Linked DNA regions of Sphingobium yanoikuyae. The protein of the gene in region 1 interacts with the protein of each later gene in a pairwise test. Links are inferred from orthologs where the notes say so. Each region holds a gene or a part of one and is shown in the gene's direction. Other genes may lie near its edges. The genes, in order: eno and rpe.

Region 1 (3,159 bases):
TCCGTCAGGCGTCGCTGTCGGACGATCCTTTGGCAAGGCGCATCAGCACGAAGCCGACCACGGCGGCAGCGCCGATGGCAACGGCCGGGCTCTTGCGCACGAAATCACGCGCCTCGGTCATCAACTGGTCGACGTCCTTGCTATCCAGCGTATCTGCGGCACTGGCCACCGATTCCGCCGCCTGGCGGGCATAATCGCCATATTGCGGGCCAAGCTTCGCATCGACCGTGCCGGCGGTGTCTGCAATCAGCTTCGACAGGCTCTGCATGGCGGAACCGGTCTTGTCCTTGGCACTGCTCGCCGCAGACTTTGCGGTCTTGCCGGCCTGCTCCTTGATCGGGTCGATATGCGCCTTCCAGTCGACCGAATTGATCTTGTCGGTTGCTGCCTTGGCGGCCTTTTCGGCCTGCGCCTTGATCGGCGCAATCTGTGCTGACCAGCCATGGGCTGCCCCGTTTCCGGGCTTTGCGGGAGCCTTGCGGGTGGCAGCCTTCTTCACCGGCGCGGCCTTGACGGCCGGGGTGGAGGCCTTGGTCGACGCCGGCTTCGCCTTGGCGGCAACCGCCTTCTTCACGCGCTTGACGGGCGGGGTTTCCGGGGTGTCGGCCATTGTCCAAAGTCTCCCTAAAGCTCAACCTCATGGTCCCGCGCGAGGCGGGCTGTCATGATCCTAATGCTTGGCGGCGGCCTACAGTTCCGGCGCCGTTACTATTTTGAGCATCGGCATTTTTTGTCCGATGGCAAGTCCCCCGGATTGCCAAGTTTGGGGCTGCTGGCTAAGCGGGGCCGCGAAAAGGCCGCCCGGCGCCTGTCCGGGCCCAGATCAGGGAGCGATCATGACCGCCATTCTCGATATCCACGCCCGCCAGATTCTCGACAGCCGCGGCAATCCGACCGTCGAAGTCGATGTGATGCTGGAAGATGGCAGCTTCGGCCGCGCCGCCGTGCCCTCGGGTGCGTCGACCGGTGCCTATGAGGCGGTCGAAAAGCGCGACGGCGACAAGAGCAAATATCTGGGCAAGGGCGTGCTGGCCGCTGTCGCCGCCGTCAATGACGAAATTGCCGAGCAGCTCATCGGCCTCGATGCCGAGGACCAGGGCGAAGTTGATGCCGCGATGATCGCGCTCGACGGCACCGAGAACAAGTCGCGTCTGGGCGCCAACGCGATCCTGGGCGTGTCGCTGGCCACTGCCAAGGCGGCCGCCGACGCGCGCGGCCTGCCGCTCTATCGCTATGTCGGCGGCGTCTCCTCGCATGTCCTGCCGGTGCCGATGATGAACATCATCAACGGTGGCGAGCATGCCGACAACCCGATCGACTTCCAGGAATTCATGATCATGCCGGTCGGTGCGGAGAGCATCGCCGACGCCGTGCGCATCGGTTCGGAAATCTTCCACACCCTCAAGAAGGGCCTGCACGACAAGGGGCTGGCCACTTCGGTCGGTGACGAGGGCGGCTTTGCCCCCAACATCGCCTCGACCCGCGATGCGCTCGACTTCATCATGCTGTCGGTCGAAAAGGCAGGATACAAGCCCGGCGACGACGTCGTGCTGGCGCTGGACTGTGCCGCGACCGAATTCTTCAAGAACGGCAAGTACGAGATTTCGGGCGAAGGCCTGTCGCTCTCGCCGGTCGAAATGGCCGATTATCTCGCCGCGCTGGCCGCCGACTATCCGATCAAGTCGATCGAGGATGGCATGAGCGAGGATGATTTCGAGGGCTGGAAGGCGCTGACCGACAAGATCGGTGACAAGGTCCAGTTGGTCGGCGACGATCTGTTCGTCACCAACCCGGCCCGCCTGTCGATGGGCATTGGCAAGGGACTGGCCAACTCGCTGCTGGTGAAGGTCAACCAGATCGGCACGCTGTCGGAAACGCTCGCCGCCGTCGATATGGCGCATCGTGCCCGCTACACGGCGGTCATGTCGCACCGTTCGGGCGAGACCGAGGATTCGACCATTGCCGACCTCGCCGTCGCCACCAATTGCGGTCAGATCAAGACCGGCTCGCTCGCTCGTTCGGACCGGCTTGCCAAGTATAATCAGCTGATCCGCATCGAGGAAGAACTGGGCGACATGGCGGTCTATGCCGGTCGTTCGATCTTCCGCTGATCCACGGCTGATTTCAGGTTAGGGATTCGGCTGGTCGCATCGGGCATGTTTTTGCTTGCGACCAGTCGAATCCTGTGATTCAAGCGATTCATGGCGCATATCGCGAAGCTCCGCATGCTATTGATGTCGGCCCTCGGGCCGGCAATCGCGGTGCTGTTGCTGCTGTTCTTCGCCGGCTATGTCGTACTGGGCTCCAATGGCGTGCTCGCCTGGGGGGATTATTCGCGCCAATTGCGCGACGCGAAGGCTGAGCTCAAGATTGTCCAACTGCATCGCCAGGAACTGCGCAACCGGGTCGACCTGCTCAATCCGCGCCGCGTCGATCCCGATCTGTCTGACGAATTGATCCGTCGCCAGCTCGGCGTGATTCACCATGATGAAGTGATCGTTCCGTTGAACTGATCCGCGCCCCGACAGGGTGCGCTTTCCATTTATTTGGTAAAATCCTGTCGCGGCAACATTTTGTTGCCAGCCGTTCGTGGCCCGTTTTCGACAGCGTTGTCATGGATTGTCGTTTTTGCACTCGGGACATTCATTATGCCGGGATTCCGTGGGGTCCGCCGTTGCAATCTATGCAACTCTGACGCATATCGGGCTTCCTTCCATCCTACCCACGCAAAAGGATAATAGCCTTGGCGAAACCAACCACGCCGCGCGCCGACAGCGCAAAGGCAAAGGCCGCAGTGCCGGCCGGTGCGGACCATAATCGTCCGCGCCCCGAAACGCCCACCGACTACAAGGCCAGCAAGGAAGAGCTGCTGGAATTTTATCGGCAGATGGTTCTGATCCGCCGCTTCGAGGAAAAGGCCGGCCAGCTTTATGGTCTGGGTTTCATCGGCGGTTTCTGTCACCTCTATATCGGCCAGGAAGCGGTTGCGGTCGGCATCCAGTCGGCGCTCAAGCCCGGCAAGGACAGCGTGATCACCGGCTATCGCGACCATGGTCACATGCTCGCCTATGGCATCGATCCCAAGGTCATCATGGCCGAACTGACCGGCCGCGAAGCCGGCATTTCGCGCGGCAAGGGCGGTTCGATGCACATGTTCAG
Region 2 (3,111 bases), 2.8 Mb from region 1 along the record:
GCGCCGCGCCGGGCGGCAAGACGATGCAGTTGGCGGCGGCCGGATGGGCCGTGACCGCGGTCGACCAGTCGAAGAAGCGGCTGGAGCGGCTGAGCGAAAATCTGGCCCGCACCGGCCTGTCGGCCGATGTCGTGCAGGCGGACCTGCGCCAATGGGCACCCGAGGCGCCGGTCGATGCGCTGCTGCTCGACGCGCCCTGCACCGCCACCGGCATCTATCGCCGTCATCCCGACGTTTTGCACCGCATCGGCCCGCGCCAGATCGCGGAACTGGCCGAACTGCAGGGCGAACTGCTGGCCCGCGTCGCTGACTGGGTGAAGCCGGGCGGGACGCTGATCTACGCCACCTGCTCGCTGGAGCAGGCCGAGGGCGAGGCGCAGATGAGCCGCTTCCTGGCGGCGCTTCCCGATTTCCAGGTCCAGCCAGCGCAGGCAGACGAACTGCCCATCGGCATGGCGCCCAGCGCCGACGGCTGGCTGCGCACCCTGCCCGACACGCTGGCGGAGCAGGGCGGCACCGACGGCTTTTTCGTTGCAAGGATCGTGCGCATCGGGAACTAAGGCTTAACCATGAGGGGCTTAAGGTGAGGTCCTTCGCTGGAAAGGCCCGCCTTGCGTCCGACCGAACCCCTGCCCCTGCATCATAGCTGGCCGCTTTACGACCTGCGCGAGCATCTCGCGCCGGTGGTGCTGGACCAGGATATTGCGGGGAATGAGGCGGCGCTGGCCGATCGGGGGCTGGGCCTGTGGCATTGCAATCTGGCCGACAACAGCATCAGCTGGACCCAGGGCGTCTATGACATATTCGGGCTGGAGCCGGGCAGCATCGTGCCCCGGCCGCTGTCGGTGTCGCTCTATGCCCATGACAGCCGCGAGGCGATGGAACGGCTGCGCGCCTATGCCATCCGCCACCAGCGCGGCTTCACCCTGGACGTCGATATTCGCCGCCCGGACGGTAGCGATTGCGCGATGCGGCTGATCGCCGCGCCGGTGCTGCTGGACGGCGAAACGGTGGCGCTGCACGGGGTCAAGCAATGGCTGCCCAAGGATGTCGGCGCGCCGGTCAGACTGGAACCCACGACCTTCTTCATCCCCTGATGCGACTCATCGCCGCACGGCGCAAATCATGCGTTGCCCTCGCCCCAAGGGAGGGCTAATGCGAGCGGTCAAATGACCCATCCCATTCTCATCTCTCCGTCCATCCTGTCCGCCGATTTCGCACGGCTGGGCGAGGAAGTCCGCGCCATCGACGAAGCCGGTTGCGACTGGATCCATATCGACGTGATGGACGGCCATTTCGTGCCCAACATCACCATCGGTCCAGCCGTGGTGAAGGCGCTGCGCCCGCACACGAAAAAGCCGTTCGACGTGCATCTGATGATCTCGCCGGTGGACCAGTATCTCGACGCCTTCGCCCAGGCCGGCGCCGACATCATCACCGTCCATCCCGAGGCCGGCCCGCACATCCACCGCACCGTGCAGCATATCAAGTCGCTGGGCGTACAGGCGGGCGTGGTGCTGAACCCCGGCACCCCGGCCAAGATGCTGGACTATCTGATCGACGATATCGACCTGATCCTGGTGATGAGCGTCAATCCCGGCTTTGGCGGCCAGAGCTTCATCGAGAATCAGCTGCGCAAGATCGAGGCGTGCCGCAAGATGATCGAGAAGAGCGGCCGTGACATCCGCCTGCAGGTCGATGGCGGCATCGACATCAACACCGCGCCCAAGGCGATCGCGGCGGGCGCCGACGTGCTGGTGGCCGGCACCGCGACCTTCCGTGGCGGCCCGGCCGCCTATGCCGACAATATCAGGACGCTGCGGGGCGGGTGACGAACCAGCGGCGCCAGTCCTCCCCTGTCGCGGTCGACGCCGGTCATGAACCGGCCGACGACGGCATCGAACAGGGCAAGCGGCTCATCCGCGTCGCGGATGACAAGGGCCTGTCGCTGGCCGAGCGGATCGCCAATCATTTCTATCGGCTGAGCTGGAAGACGCCGCTGCACAGCCGGCGGCTGAAGGGCAAATATCCGCTCAAACTGCTGGCGGTGCCGGACGATGTCGTGCCCGGCGACCCGCGCGCCGGCCAGGCGATCCGCGCCGGCTATTTCCTGTTCCGGGGCCAGAAGCTGGCGATCGACACGGTCGATTTCGGCAAATTGGCGGTCGGCCCGGCCTTCACCGACTATCTGCACAGCTTCCGCTGGCTGCGCGACCTGTCGACCGCCGCGACGCGCGAGCAGGGCGCGCCGGTGGCCGAGGCGCTGATGCGCAAATGGCTGGCCGCCCATGCCGAAACGCCGAGCGACCCGGCCTGGCGCGCCGACAATGCGGCCTGGCGGCTGCTGTTCTGGACCGCCCATGCGCCGCTGATCCTGTCGTCGAGCGACCTTGTCTATCGGTCGCTGGTGCTCAACTGCATCGCCCGCACCGCGCGCCATCTGGACCAGAGCGCGGACAAGGCCGCGCCGGGCCTGCCGCGTCTGGTCGCCTGGGGCGGGATCGTCGCGGCGTCGATGCTGATGCCCGGCGGCAATCCGCGCAAGCTGTTCGGCGAAGCGGGCCTGAAGCGCGCGATCGACAGCGCCTTCCATGCCGATGGCGGCATCATTTCCCGGTCGCCGCTGGCGCAGCTGGAAGGCGTGATGCTGCTGGCGATGGTGGTCGCGGTCTATGAGGTGCGACGCGAACAGGTGCCCGGCTTCCTGATCGACGGGCTGAGCCGCGCGGTGCCGGCCTTGCTGGGCCTGACCCATGGCGATGGGGGTCTGGGCAACTGGCAGGGCGCTGGCGCGGTCGACCCCGACATGGTCGAGGCGCTGGTGCAGGCCAGCCGGGTGCGGACCCGGCCGCTGCGCCAGGCGCGCGACTGGGGCTATCAGCGGATCAGCGCCGGCAATACGGTGGTGCAGATCGATGCGGCGCCGCCGCCGGTCGCGCGCCTGGCCGCCGCCGGCTGCGCCTCCACCGGCGCGATCGAGATCAGCGACGGGCGGCTGCGGCTGGTCATCAATTGCGGCGGCGCGGCGCTGGAAGGCGCCTATATCCCGCGCGATCTGGCCCAGGCGCTGCGCTCCACCGCGGCGCACAGCACATTGGTGCTGGACGACAG

Evidence for each region.
Region 2: the proteins of eno (region 1) and rpe interact in binary tests that used the Escherichia coli proteins (3 or more experiments, as listed by UniProt). The link is inferred for Sphingobium yanoikuyae from one-to-one orthologs.

Annotation. Positions count from the first base shown.
Region 1 is NZ_CP139979.1:1,148,546-1,151,704, forward strand. The notes cover bases 133-2,973. They hold eno (phosphopyruvate hydratase), read left to right. Parts: upstream 133-836; coding sequence 837-2,111; downstream 2,112-2,973. Other genes in these bases: U0025_RS05360 (hypothetical protein), read right to left, coding at 133-610; U0025_RS05370 (FtsB family cell division protein), read left to right, coding at 2,202-2,513; pdhA (pyruvate dehydrogenase (acetyl-transferring) E1 component subunit alpha), read left to right, coding at 2,744-2,973. Outside these bases: more of U0025_RS05360, read right to left, coding at 5-132; more of pdhA, read left to right, coding at 2,974-3,159. UniProt on the Escherichia coli protein: Catalyzes the reversible conversion of 2-phosphoglycerate (2-PG) into phosphoenolpyruvate (PEP). It is essential for the degradation of carbohydrates via glycolysis.
Region 2 is NZ_CP139979.1:3,909,790-3,912,900, forward strand. The notes cover bases 208-3,000. They hold rpe (ribulose-phosphate 3-epimerase), read left to right. Parts: upstream 208-1,169; coding sequence 1,170-1,832; downstream 1,833-3,000. Other genes in these bases: U0025_RS18070 (RsmB/NOP family class I SAM-dependent RNA methyltransferase), read left to right, coding at 208-560; U0025_RS18075 (hypothetical protein), read left to right, coding at 612-1,097; U0025_RS18085 (heparinase II/III family protein), read left to right, coding at 1,829-3,000. In the rest of the region: more of U0025_RS18070, read left to right, coding at 1-207; more of U0025_RS18085, read left to right, coding at 3,001-3,111. UniProt on the Escherichia coli protein: Catalyzes the reversible epimerization of D-ribulose 5-phosphate to D-xylulose 5-phosphate.